DNA from 3 places in the Pseudomonas sp. URMO17WK12:I7 genome. Region 2 is predicted to be linked to each of the others. Evidence: riboswitches for the same ligand, from Rfam matches in the RefSeq annotation. Region 2 holds a riboswitch; each other region holds the start of a gene.
What was found. A riboswitch is a leader RNA that binds a small molecule or an ion and turns the genes downstream of it on or off. The one in region 2 is predicted to bind cobalamin.
Positions count from the first base shown of each region.

Region 1 (3,474 bases), on a different contig from region 2:
CTTGCGGCCGTAGCCGAGCTGGGTGCACCACAGGCCCGACATGCCGTCGAGGTAGCGCTTGCCGTCGCTGTCCCACAGGTGCAGGCGCTCGCCACCGACGATCACGCGCGGGCCTTCGGCGTTCAGCGCCTTCTGGTCGAGGAAGGCGTGGATGTGGTGGGCGGCGTCGCCGGCCTGGTAGTCACGGGTATCGCGCTGGGCTTGCAGCTTGGCTTGGAACGGTGCGTTCATTGTTGTTCTCCAGGGTAAAACGCGGCGTGCAGTTGTCCCTGCCAGACCGCTGACAGTAAAAATCGGGTGGGGTGAAGCGGCGCGTTCAGCGCCTTCGCAGGTAGCTTTCCAGCGGGTCTTTGCTCAGGCCTTCCTGAGCCTGGGCGAGCGAGTCGATGAACAGCGAAAACAATTCGGACTGCTTGGCGATATCGAGCTTGGTGTACAGATTCTTGCGGTGGGTCTTGACCGTGTCTTCGCTGATGCCCAGGCGCTCGGCCAGGGAACGGGTCGAGTGGCCGCGCAGCAGGTACTGGGCGATGCGGCACTCGCGCTCGGTGAGCAAAGAGGAGCCGAAGTTGTTCAGTGCGGCGTTGATCTGCCGGCCCAGGGCGCTCTCGAAACGCCCGCCGATGGCGTCGACGTCGAGGTGGCTCCACTGCCGCCGTACGGTGGCCACGACCCACGGGGCCACGCACTTGAGGTCGTTGACCTGCTGACGGTCCAGGCGGCGGGTGCTGGCCAGGGCCACGGCGATGGTCAGGTGTTCGTCGAGCGGCACGATGAAGTTGAGCTCGTCTTCCAGGTGGGCGTGCTGGTAGAACGCCAGGTAGTACTCGCTGCGCTTGAAGTGGTCGGGGGCGACGTCGCTGAGGCGGTAGCAACCGGGGGCGATGCCGTCCATGCAGGCGCGGTAGAACGGGCACAGCAGGTAGTAGCCTTCAAGGTACTTGTGGATGTTGCCTTCTGGCAGCCAGGGGCCTTCCTCGTCCTTTTCGAACAACGCCGAGGGCAACCCTTTGCGTGGGTAGAGGAACACGGTGATGGCCTGGCATGGCGCAATCAGCTTGAGTGCGGCGAACAGCGCCTCGACAAAGCCGGGCGAGCCCTGAGCATCGACGACACGGGCCATCTGCGCATACCAGTCGGGCGATTTCAGCCGGTCTTTGCTCATTGTCGTGATCCCATGCCGGGGTTGTTGTGGTTGGAATTCTTGCATGGGGCAGTGGTACAGGCCATCACCCTTCGGGGTGAGGGGGGGGAAATTGGCTTGGAGCGGGTAGGTTTTCAACGACGGTCTTGCAGCGCCTATCCGATCGAGCGCCGCCCGCGCGGCGCATCGCGGATGAATCCGCTCCTACATCTATTCCGGGCCAATCAGTCCTGGGGATACACCGGTGTCCAGCTTGTTTGTTCCCTGCAATATCCAAGGTGACGCTGTTGCCGTACCCCTTTCTCCAGCCATGCGCCAAGGGTACGCGCGCCAAGGGCGCAGGAATAACTGGCCCGAAACAGATGTAGGAGCGTATTCATCCGCGATGCGCCGCGCGGGCGGCGCTCGTTCTCACAGACACTGCAATTCCATCGGCAAGCACCTATCAGCCCCTACGCATCCTCCCCTGCTGGATGCATAGCATTTGACGCCACTCGCGCCGCATGCTCTCCTTACGCCTTGCGTCAGGTGCCCCCCTTGGGGGTGAAACGGGAAATCGGTGCGTCACAGGCCCTCGCCAGGGCCGGGCAAATCCGGTGCTGCCCCCGCAACGGTAAGCGAGCGAAGCATCCAGACCACTGTGCCACGCAGTTCGGCATGGGAAGGTGATGCTTTTCAAGGAGCCCTGCTCCTCCTCGCAAGCCCGGAGACCGGCCTGGCGTTCATGAACACCCCGCGGTGGGCGGGCGCTGTCGCATTCCCTCGGGTGCCTCGCCCCCGGGGCTGCCGCGCCTGTCCCATGCCCTTACAAAAAGCAAAGCAGAGGATCGCGTCATGCCCATCACCAGCGCCAAACACAGCATCGCCACCCCCGTATCCCTCAGCCAGCGCATGGTCATCGCCGTCGGCGCCAGCCTGCTCGGCCTGTGCCTGGTCTACTTTGCCGGCTTCTCGCATATCGAAGCCGTGCACAACGCCGCGCACGACACCCGCCACAGCGCCGCCTTCCCTTGCCACTGAGGCTGCCATGATCAAGCGTATCGCCCGCACTGCCGGGTTCAGCGGCCTGCTCGCCGCCCTGTTGCTGACCCTGCTGCAAAGCTTCTGGGTCGCACCGCTGATCCTCCAGGCGGAAACCTACGAATCGGCCGCCCCCGCAGCCGAGCACCACAGCCACGGCGAAGAAGCCAGCGCCGGCCACAGCCACAGCGAAGAAGCCTGGTCGCCAGAGGATGGCTGGCAGCGCATCCTGTCGACCACCGGCGGCAATCTGGTGGTTGCCGTCGGCTTCGCCTTGATCCTCACCGCCCTCTACAGCCTGCGTGAACCGAGCCGCACCAGCACTGGCGCACTGTGGGGAATGGCCGGCTTTGCCGTGTTCTGCCTGGCACCGACCCTGGGCTTGCCACCAGAACTGCCAGGCACTGCCGCCGCCGACCTCGGTCAGCGCCAGAGCTGGTGGATCGGCACCGCAGCCGCCACCGCACTGGGCCTGGCATTGCTGGTGTTCGCCCGCCATGGGTTGCTCAAGGCACTGGGCGCGGTACTACTGGTAGTGCCCCACGTGGTCGGCGCGCCACAGCCGGAGGTCCACGAAAGCCTGGCCCCGCAAGCGCTGGAAAATCAGTTCAAGATCGCTTCCTGGCTGACCAACGCGGCGTTCTGGGTGGCCCTGGGCCTGCTCAGCGCCTGGCTGTATCGCCGCTCCAGCCACGCCTGATGGCTATCGACCCAACCCTGCCGGCGTTGTACGCCGGCTTCGGTTGCCGCCGGGGCTGCCCGGTGGAGGTTCTCGATACCTTGTTGCAGGAAGTGCTGCAGCGTCATGGCCTGAGCACCTCAGCGCTTCACGGCATTGCCAGCATCGCCGGCAAAGCCGATGAGCCAGGCCTGCAACAACTCGCCGCACGTCACGCCCTGCCGTTGCTGGTTTTCGATGCCGGGCAACTGCAGGCGTTCGAGCCACAACTCAGTCACCGCTCCCCTGTCGCCTATGCCCACAGCGGCTGCTGGGGCGTGGCCGAGAGCGCGGCACTGGCCCTGGCCAGCCTCAGTCACGCTCGCGCCACACTCAAGGTGGCCCGGCAGGTGCTCGGCCCCGCTACCCTGGCACTGGCCTGCAGCAGATAATCGCATTTTTCACCTATTCAAGGATTTGCCATGACGGTCTACTTCATCGGCGCCGGCCCCGGCGATCCGGAACTGATCACGGTCAAGGGCCAGCGCCTGATCCGCCAGTGCCCGGTGATCATCTACGCAGGCTCCCTGGTACCCGCCGCGGTGCTCGAAGGCCATCGTGCCGGGACGGTCATCAACAGTGCCGAACTTCA
Region 1 covers NZ_QLTL01000022.1:26,107-29,580, forward strand. Annotated here, with positions in the region: gene H040_RS24345 (aspartate aminotransferase family protein) at 1-231, opposite strand, end outside; gene H040_RS24350 (helix-turn-helix transcriptional regulator) at 317-1,165, opposite strand; cobalamin riboswitch at 1,654-1,877, shown strand; gene H040_RS24355 (CbtB domain-containing protein) at 1,979-2,164, shown strand; gene H040_RS24360 (CbtA family protein) at 2,172-2,864, shown strand; gene H040_RS24365 (cobalamin biosynthesis protein) at 2,882-3,274, shown strand; gene cobM (precorrin-4 C(11)-methyltransferase) at 3,305-3,474, shown strand, end outside.
Region 1: it holds a riboswitch for cobalamin, as region 2 does, so the genes downstream of both, H040_RS24355 (CbtB domain-containing protein) here and H040_RS00180 (ABC transporter substrate-binding protein) in region 2, are expected to answer to the same signal.

Region 2 (3,474 bases):
GGCCTGGGGGCAGCAGTGGCAGGTGTCGGCCAACGCCTCGCTGGTGCGGGCCACGTTCGATGATTTCGACGAGGTTGTCGATGGTGTGGCCCAGGACCGTGCCGGCAACCGGCCGGCCAATGTGCCGCGACGCACGGCCAACCTGTGGCTGAGCAAGGGTTTTGGCCAGCAGGTGGAGGCCGGGATCGGCGCGCGGTATGTGGATGAGCGTTATGCCGACTCGGCCAATAGCCAGAGTGCGCCGGGGTATACCGTGGTCGATGCGAACATCGGCTGGCAGGTGCTGCCGGATGTGCGCCTGGGGTTGCAGGTGAACAACCTGTTCGACCGGGAGTATGTGGCCTCGGTGTTCAGTGGCGAGCAGTGGGTGATGGGCGCACCGCGGTCGTATTTTGCCACCGTGGATTACACCTTTTAGCTAATGGCCTCTTCGCGGGTAAACCCGCTCCCACAGGTACACCACCATGTCCAAGTGAGTGGTATTGCTGTGGGAGCGGGCTTGCCCGCGAAGAGGCCAGCTCAGGCAACACAAAAACTGCTATCAACCTCACATGAAATAGTTATAAGATAACGTTTCATTTGACATTCATTCCTGCCTGCGACCACCCCATGACCAGTGCCTCAGCCACCCCCACCCTGCTCACCCAGCGCCTGCAGAGCATCGATGCCCTGCGCGGCCTGGTGATCCTGTTCATGCTCCTCGACCACGTGCGGGAAACCTTCTTCCTGCACCGCCAGGTCAGTGACCCGATGGTCATAGATGCCACCGACCCATCGCTGTTCGCCAGCCGTACCCTGGCCCACCTGTGCGCCCCGGTATTCGTCCTGCTCACCGGCCTGTCGGCCTGGCTGTATGGCGAGAAGTATCAAGGCCGCAGCGATGTCTCGGCGTTCCTGTTCAAGCGTGGGCTGTTCCTGGTAGCGCTGGAATTCACCCTGGTCAACTTCGCCTGGACCTTCCAGCTGCCGCCGAGCGTGGTCTACATGCAGGTGATCTGGGCCATCGGCGTGAGCATGATCGCCCTGTCGCTGCTGGTGTGGCTGCCGCGCCCTGCCCTGCTCGCCCTGGGCGCGCTGATCATCGCCGGCCACAACCTGCTCGACGGCCTGCACTTCGGCGTGGAGTCGGCCATGCATGTGCCGTGGGCGATCCTGCATGACCGGGGCTGGCTGGAGGTCTCGGACAACCTGCGCCTGCGCACCTCCTACCCGGTGCTGCCGTGGATCGGCGTGATTGCCTTGGGCTACGGCCTCGGCCCCTGGTTCGCGCGTGGCAGCGAAGCCGGCAAGCGCCAGCACCGGCTGCTGATCGCCGGCGTCATCGCCCTGCTCGGCTTCATGGTGCTGCGCCTCTACAACGGCTACGGCGAGGCGCCATGGCGTGGCTACCCGACCGTCACCCAGACGCTGATGAGCTTCTTCAACATCACCAAATACCCGCCTTCACTGCTTTTCCTGGCCCTGACCCTGGGCTGCGGCCTGCTGTTGCTGCGCGCCTTCGAGCGCGCCGGGCTGGCCCGCTGGGTCAGCGCCCTGGCGGTGTTCGGCGCGGCCCCGATGTTCTTCTACCTGCTGCACCTGTACGTGCTCAAGCTGCTGTACCTGGCCTGCGTGGCACTGTTCGGCCTCAACCACGGCAACTACTTCGGCTTCGACGGCATTGGCGCCGTGTGGCTGGCCGCGCTGCTGCTGGCGGCGGCGCTGTACCTGCCGGTGCGCGGGTTTGCCCGGCTCAAGGCGCGGCGGCGCGACGTCCGCTGGCTGAAGTACTTCTGATTTGACCTTTTGCCCGGCGGCCTGATGGTCTACCATGCGGCCCGCCGGTTTCCACCACGGAATCAATAGGGAATCCCAGGCCCGCCCCAGGCGTGCCAAACGGAACTGCCCCCGCAACTGTAAGTGCCGAGCCTGCTCCATCGATGCCACTGGATCAACCGATCCGGGAAGGCCGGAGCCGGGCGACGACGCACCAGTCAGGAGACCTGCCGGCGAACATTCACCAACCGGCGGGGTGTCCGGGATGGCCATCCGTGTTGCCTCTGCGCCTGCAGGGGCTGGGCGATGCCTGTCCGTGCGTTCCTCACCAGAACTGTCCGACAGGAGATCGCCCAGCATGCTGCCCCGTATCACCGCCTTGCTCGCCGGCCTTTGCCTCACCGGCCTGGCCCAGGCCGCCGCCACCCACTACCCGCTGACCATCGACAACTGCGGTGCGCCACAAACCTTTGACCAGGCGCCCGAGCGGGCGGTCACCATCGGCCAGGCCGGCACCGAAATGCTCTACGCCCTGGGCCTGAGCGACAAGCTGGCCGGCACCTCGCTGTGGTTCAACAACGTGCTGCCCGAATTCAAGGCACTCAACGACAAGGTACCGCGTCTGGCCGACAACGAACCCAGCTTCGAGGCCGTGGTCGGCAAGCGCCCGCAACTGGTGGCGGTGCAGTTCGAGTGGATGGTCGGTGCCCAGGGCGCAGTCGCTACCCGTGAACAGTTCAGCGAGCTGAAGATCCCGACCTACCTGCTGCCCTCGGACTGCGAAGGCAAGGACAACCGGGTCGGTGCCGACGGCACCCGCCTGCAGGCGTTCAAGGTCGAGAGCATCTACAAAAGTGTCAGCCAGCTGGCCGAGATTTTCGACGTACAGGGCCGCGGCGCCGCACTCAATGCCGACCTCAAGGCACGCCTGGACAGCGCGAAACAGCAACTGAGCGGCAAGGACCTGGCCAACACCTCGGCACTGTTCTGGTTCTCCAGCGCCAACCTCGACATCGACCCCTACGTTGCCGGCCGCCAGGGCGTGGCCGACTTCATGTTGCGCACCCTGGGCGTGCGCAACGTGGTCGAATCCACCGAGGAGTGGCCGACCGTAGGCTGGGAAACCCTGGCCAAGGCCAACCCGACCTGGCTGATCATCGCGCGCATGGACCGCCGTCGTTTCCCCGCCGACGACTACCAGAAGAAGCTCGAATTCCTCCATAGCGACCCGGTGACGAAAAACATGGACGCGGTGAAACACAACCGCATCATCATCCTCGACGCCGACGCCATGCAGGCCGGCATTCGCCTGTTCCGTGGCCTGCAGACCCTGTCTGCGGCGTTCGCCAGCGGTCACGCGGCGCAGTGATGAGAGCCCTGCCCTACAGCGCCCTGGCCCTGCTGGCCCTGCTCGCGGCCGTGCTGGCCGGCACCGCCATCGGCGAGACCAACCTGTCGCCGAGCGTGGTCTGCCAGGTGCTGGCCAACCACCTGTGGCAGGCCGGTTACCCGGTCGACCCGATCGATGCCGGCATCGTCTGGAACTACCGCCTGACCCGCTCGCTGGTCGCCGCCGCCTGCGGTGCGGGGCTTGCGACCTGCGGGGTGATCCTTCAGGCGCTGCTGCGCAACCCGCTGGCCGAACCGTACCTGCTGGGCCTGTCCGCAGGCGCCTCGACCGGCGCGGTGCTGGTCGGCCTGCTGGGGCTGGGCAGTTTC
Region 2 covers NZ_QLTL01000001.1:35,331-38,804, forward strand. Annotated here, with positions in the region: gene H040_RS00170 (TonB-dependent receptor) at 1-418, shown strand, start outside; gene H040_RS00175 (DUF1624 domain-containing protein) at 610-1,776, shown strand; cobalamin riboswitch at 1,805-2,004, shown strand; gene H040_RS00180 (ABC transporter substrate-binding protein) at 2,114-3,124, shown strand; gene H040_RS00185 (FecCD family ABC transporter permease) at 3,121-3,474, shown strand, end outside.

Region 3 (3,474 bases), on a different contig from region 2:
GGAGCGACCGTGCCACCGGCAAAGTGGCGCATGTCCCGGCGCTCACCGATGGCGCGGTAGATCGCGGCGCGCTCGGCGGCGCTGTAGGCGTGATCGCTCATGGCCGCAACAGCGCCGCCGCCGCGTCAGGGTTGGACGGGAAGTAGAAGTGCACGTAGGACGCCGTCAGCCTGCCCAGCCGATACACCGCTTCGTTGCCGCGCCCGCCGTTGGGGCTCAGGCCCCGGGCGATCGGTTCCAGCTCGGTGCTGGTCAGCGAGTGATGATAGGTGTGCCCGCGCAGGGTGCCTTCGGGCAGCTCCACGGCCTGCAGCGCCAGGGCCGCCAGGCGCTTCTGCATGGTCGCCTCGCCTGGCAGCAGGCCCAGCAGTTCGGCTCGCTCGCCAGCAACATCCGTCAGCGCATCGAGCAGATACAGCATGCCGCCGCACTCGGCCAGCAACGGCTTGCCTTCGGCGTGATGGGCACGGATCGCTTCGCACATCGGTGCATTGGCAGCCAGTGCGTGATGATGCAGTTCCGGATACCCGCCTGGCAGGTACAGGCTGTCCACTGCTGGCAACTCACGATCATGCAATGGCGAAAAGAATGCCAGCTGTGCGCCCAGATCACGCAGCAGGTCGAGATTGGCGCGATAGGTAAAGGCGAACGCTTCGTCACGTGCCACGCCGATACGCACACCGCTGAGCGACGCGGCGCACGGTTGTGGCGCGGGCGCGACGAAGGCCACCGGCGGCGGCAAGGTAGCGTCGCAGCTGGCGCCGAGGGCTTCGGCGGCAGCGTCAAGGCGGGCATCCAGGTCGTTCAGCTCGCTGGCCTGGACCAATCCCAGATGGCGGCTGGGCAGCTCGATGCCGCGCTCGCGTGACAAGCCCCCATACCAGCGCAGGCCCTCGGTCAGGCTGCCTTCGAGCAGTTGCGCATGGCGCAGGCTGCCGACCCGGTTGGCCAGCACGCCAGCGAACGGCAGGTCGGCCTGATAACGCGCCAGGCCCAAGGCCAGGGCGCCGAAGGTCTGGGCCATGGCCGTGCCATCGATCACCGCCAGCACCGGCACACCGAAGTGGCGGGCCAGATCAGCGCTGGACGGGGTGCCGTCGAACAGGCCCATCACACCCTCGATCAGAATCAGGTCGGCCTCTTGTGCAGCTTGCCACAGCAGCCGACGGCTTTCTTCGGCACCAATCATCCACAGATCGAGCTGGTACACCGGTGCGCCACTGGCCCGCTCAAGGATCATCGGGTCGAGGAAATCAGGGCCGCATTTGAACACCCGGACTTTACGCCCCAAGTTGCGGTGCAGGCGGGCCAGGGCTGCAGTCACAGTCGTCTTGCCCTGGCCAGAGGCAGGTGCTGCGATCAGCACCGCCGGGCAGCTGCGCGCTTCACTCACAGTTCGACGCCCTTCTGCGCGCGGATACCGGCCTGGAAGGCATGTTTGAGCATCCCCATCTCGGTGACGGTGTCGGCCAGTTCGATCATTTCAGGCTTGGCTGCGCGACCGGTGACGATCACGTGCTGCATCGGTGGCCGGGCCTGAATGTCACTCAGCACGTGGTCCAGATCGAGGTAGCCGTGCTTGAGGGCGATGTTCAGCTCGTCGAGCACCACGAACTGCACGCTCGGGTCTTGCAGCAGCTGGCGCGATACCGCCCAGGCAGCTTCGGCGGCAGCGATGTCACGCTGACGGTCCTGGGTCTCCCAGGTGAAGCCCTCGCCCATCACGTGGTAGCGCACCTGCTCGGGGAAACGGCGGAAGAACAGCTCCTCGCCGGTGCTGTTGCGGCCCTTGATGAACTGCACCACGCCGCACTGCATACCATGACCCAGGGCACGAGCGAGCATGCCGAAGGCCGAGCTGCTCTTGCCCTTGCCGTTGCCGGTGAGCACCAGCAGCAGGCCGCATTCATTGGGGGAATTGGCGATGCGCTCGTCGATGACCGCCTTCTTGCGCTGCATGCGCGCCAGGTGGCGTTCGTCGCGGTCGGTGGATTCGCTCATGAAGGGTTCTCCGCAGGCTGACGCCACGTGAACTGCGGCGACAGGTAATAGGCGGGCAGACGGAGAACGCGCAGGAGCCATGGCCGGAGCCACGGTGCACCGCGCATCACCCTCCGTGATGCCGTTGGCAGTTTCAGGCCGGTCTCCGGGCTTGTGAGCGGGCCATTCGGCCCAGGCCTGCGCGCCTTCCCGGGTAGCTGTACCCAGTGGCCCTGCGCGGCCGCTACTCACCTACCGTTGCGGGGGCAGCGCCGGAATCGCGCCATGCTGGCGACCACCGGCTTCCCAGTTTCACCCTGCCCAGTCGGGGCTGGCAGGGCACCTGAAACACGCCGCGAAGGTTAGAGGGTTGCACCGGGAGCGTCAATCGAACGGGGCCTTTTACTTCGGCCGGACTGGCCCGGGTCAGTGGCCGATCCGCCGGCTTGTGCCACACTGAATAAAATGATGTCACATGGCCATCATTTTTCGCTGGACGCGATCATAACGATAACAGGAGAGCTCAGCATGCAAGGCCAGATCATCAATAACCCTCGCCTGGAGTTTCTGCAGCCGGTACTGGAGCGCTGGGTCGACTGCATCGACCGCTTCAACCAGTTCAATGGCGATGCCGAAGCCCCGTACTGGCATGGCAGCGCCGCCAACATCGGCATGCTCGCCGCAGCTGCCTGGCAAGCCGAACGCTCAGCCCTGCCGCAGTTTGCCAGCAAGAAGCAGCGTGACGAGGGCGAACAGGAGGGGCGCTGCGACCTTTCGATCTGCAGCGCCGACGAGGCGCTCTACCTGAGCGTGAGCCAGCGCTGGCCAAAAATCGCCCGGCTGGACATGGCTGCAGCCCTGCAGGAAACCACATCCCTCGCCCGCCACGTGGCCTACCCCAGCCAGCTGAAAGCGGGGGCGCTGTTCATCACCCCCTGGAAGGCAGGCCAGCATGCCAGCCCGGAAGAACTGCAAGACCTGGTCGATGACCTGCAGAAACACACAGCCTGCGCCATCGCCTGGTACTTCCCTTATGCCTATCGCAAGCTGCACAACGAGCTGGGGCAGTATTTCCCGGGGGTGGCGCTGCTGCTGAAGCAGGCCTGAATTCAGCGGTGCAGCAGCGCCAGCACGGCATCGGTCACTGCTCGGGTAGTGGCGTTGCCGCCCAGGTCCGGCGTGTGCAGGCCACTCTCGGTCACCGCTTCGATGGCCGCCATCAGCTCACGCGCAGCAGCGGCTTCACCCAGGTGTTCAAGCATCATTACTGCGGTCCAGAAGGTGGCGATCGGGTTGGCCACGCCCTTGCCGGTGATGTCGAAGGCCGAGCCGTGGATCGGTTCGAACATCGACGGGAATTCGCGGCTCGGGTTGAGGTTGGCGGTGGGCGCGATGCCCAGGCTGCCGGACAACGCGGCGGCAAGGTCCGAAAGGATGTCAGCATGCAGGTTGGTCGCCACCACCACATCCAGCTGCTCGGGCTTGAGCACCATG
Region 3 covers NZ_QLTL01000009.1:200,162-203,635, forward strand. Annotated here, with positions in the region: gene bluB (5,6-dimethylbenzimidazole synthase) at 1-101, opposite strand, end outside; gene H040_RS14500 (cobyrinate a,c-diamide synthase) at 98-1,393, opposite strand; gene cobO (cob(I)yrinic acid a,c-diamide adenosyltransferase) at 1,390-2,001, opposite strand; cobalamin riboswitch at 2,121-2,342, opposite strand; gene H040_RS14510 (hypothetical protein) at 2,509-3,087, shown strand; gene H040_RS14515 (tartrate dehydrogenase) at 3,090-3,474, opposite strand, start outside.
Region 3: it holds a riboswitch for cobalamin, as region 2 does, so the genes downstream of both, cobO (cob(I)yrinic acid a,c-diamide adenosyltransferase) here and H040_RS00180 (ABC transporter substrate-binding protein) in region 2, are expected to answer to the same signal.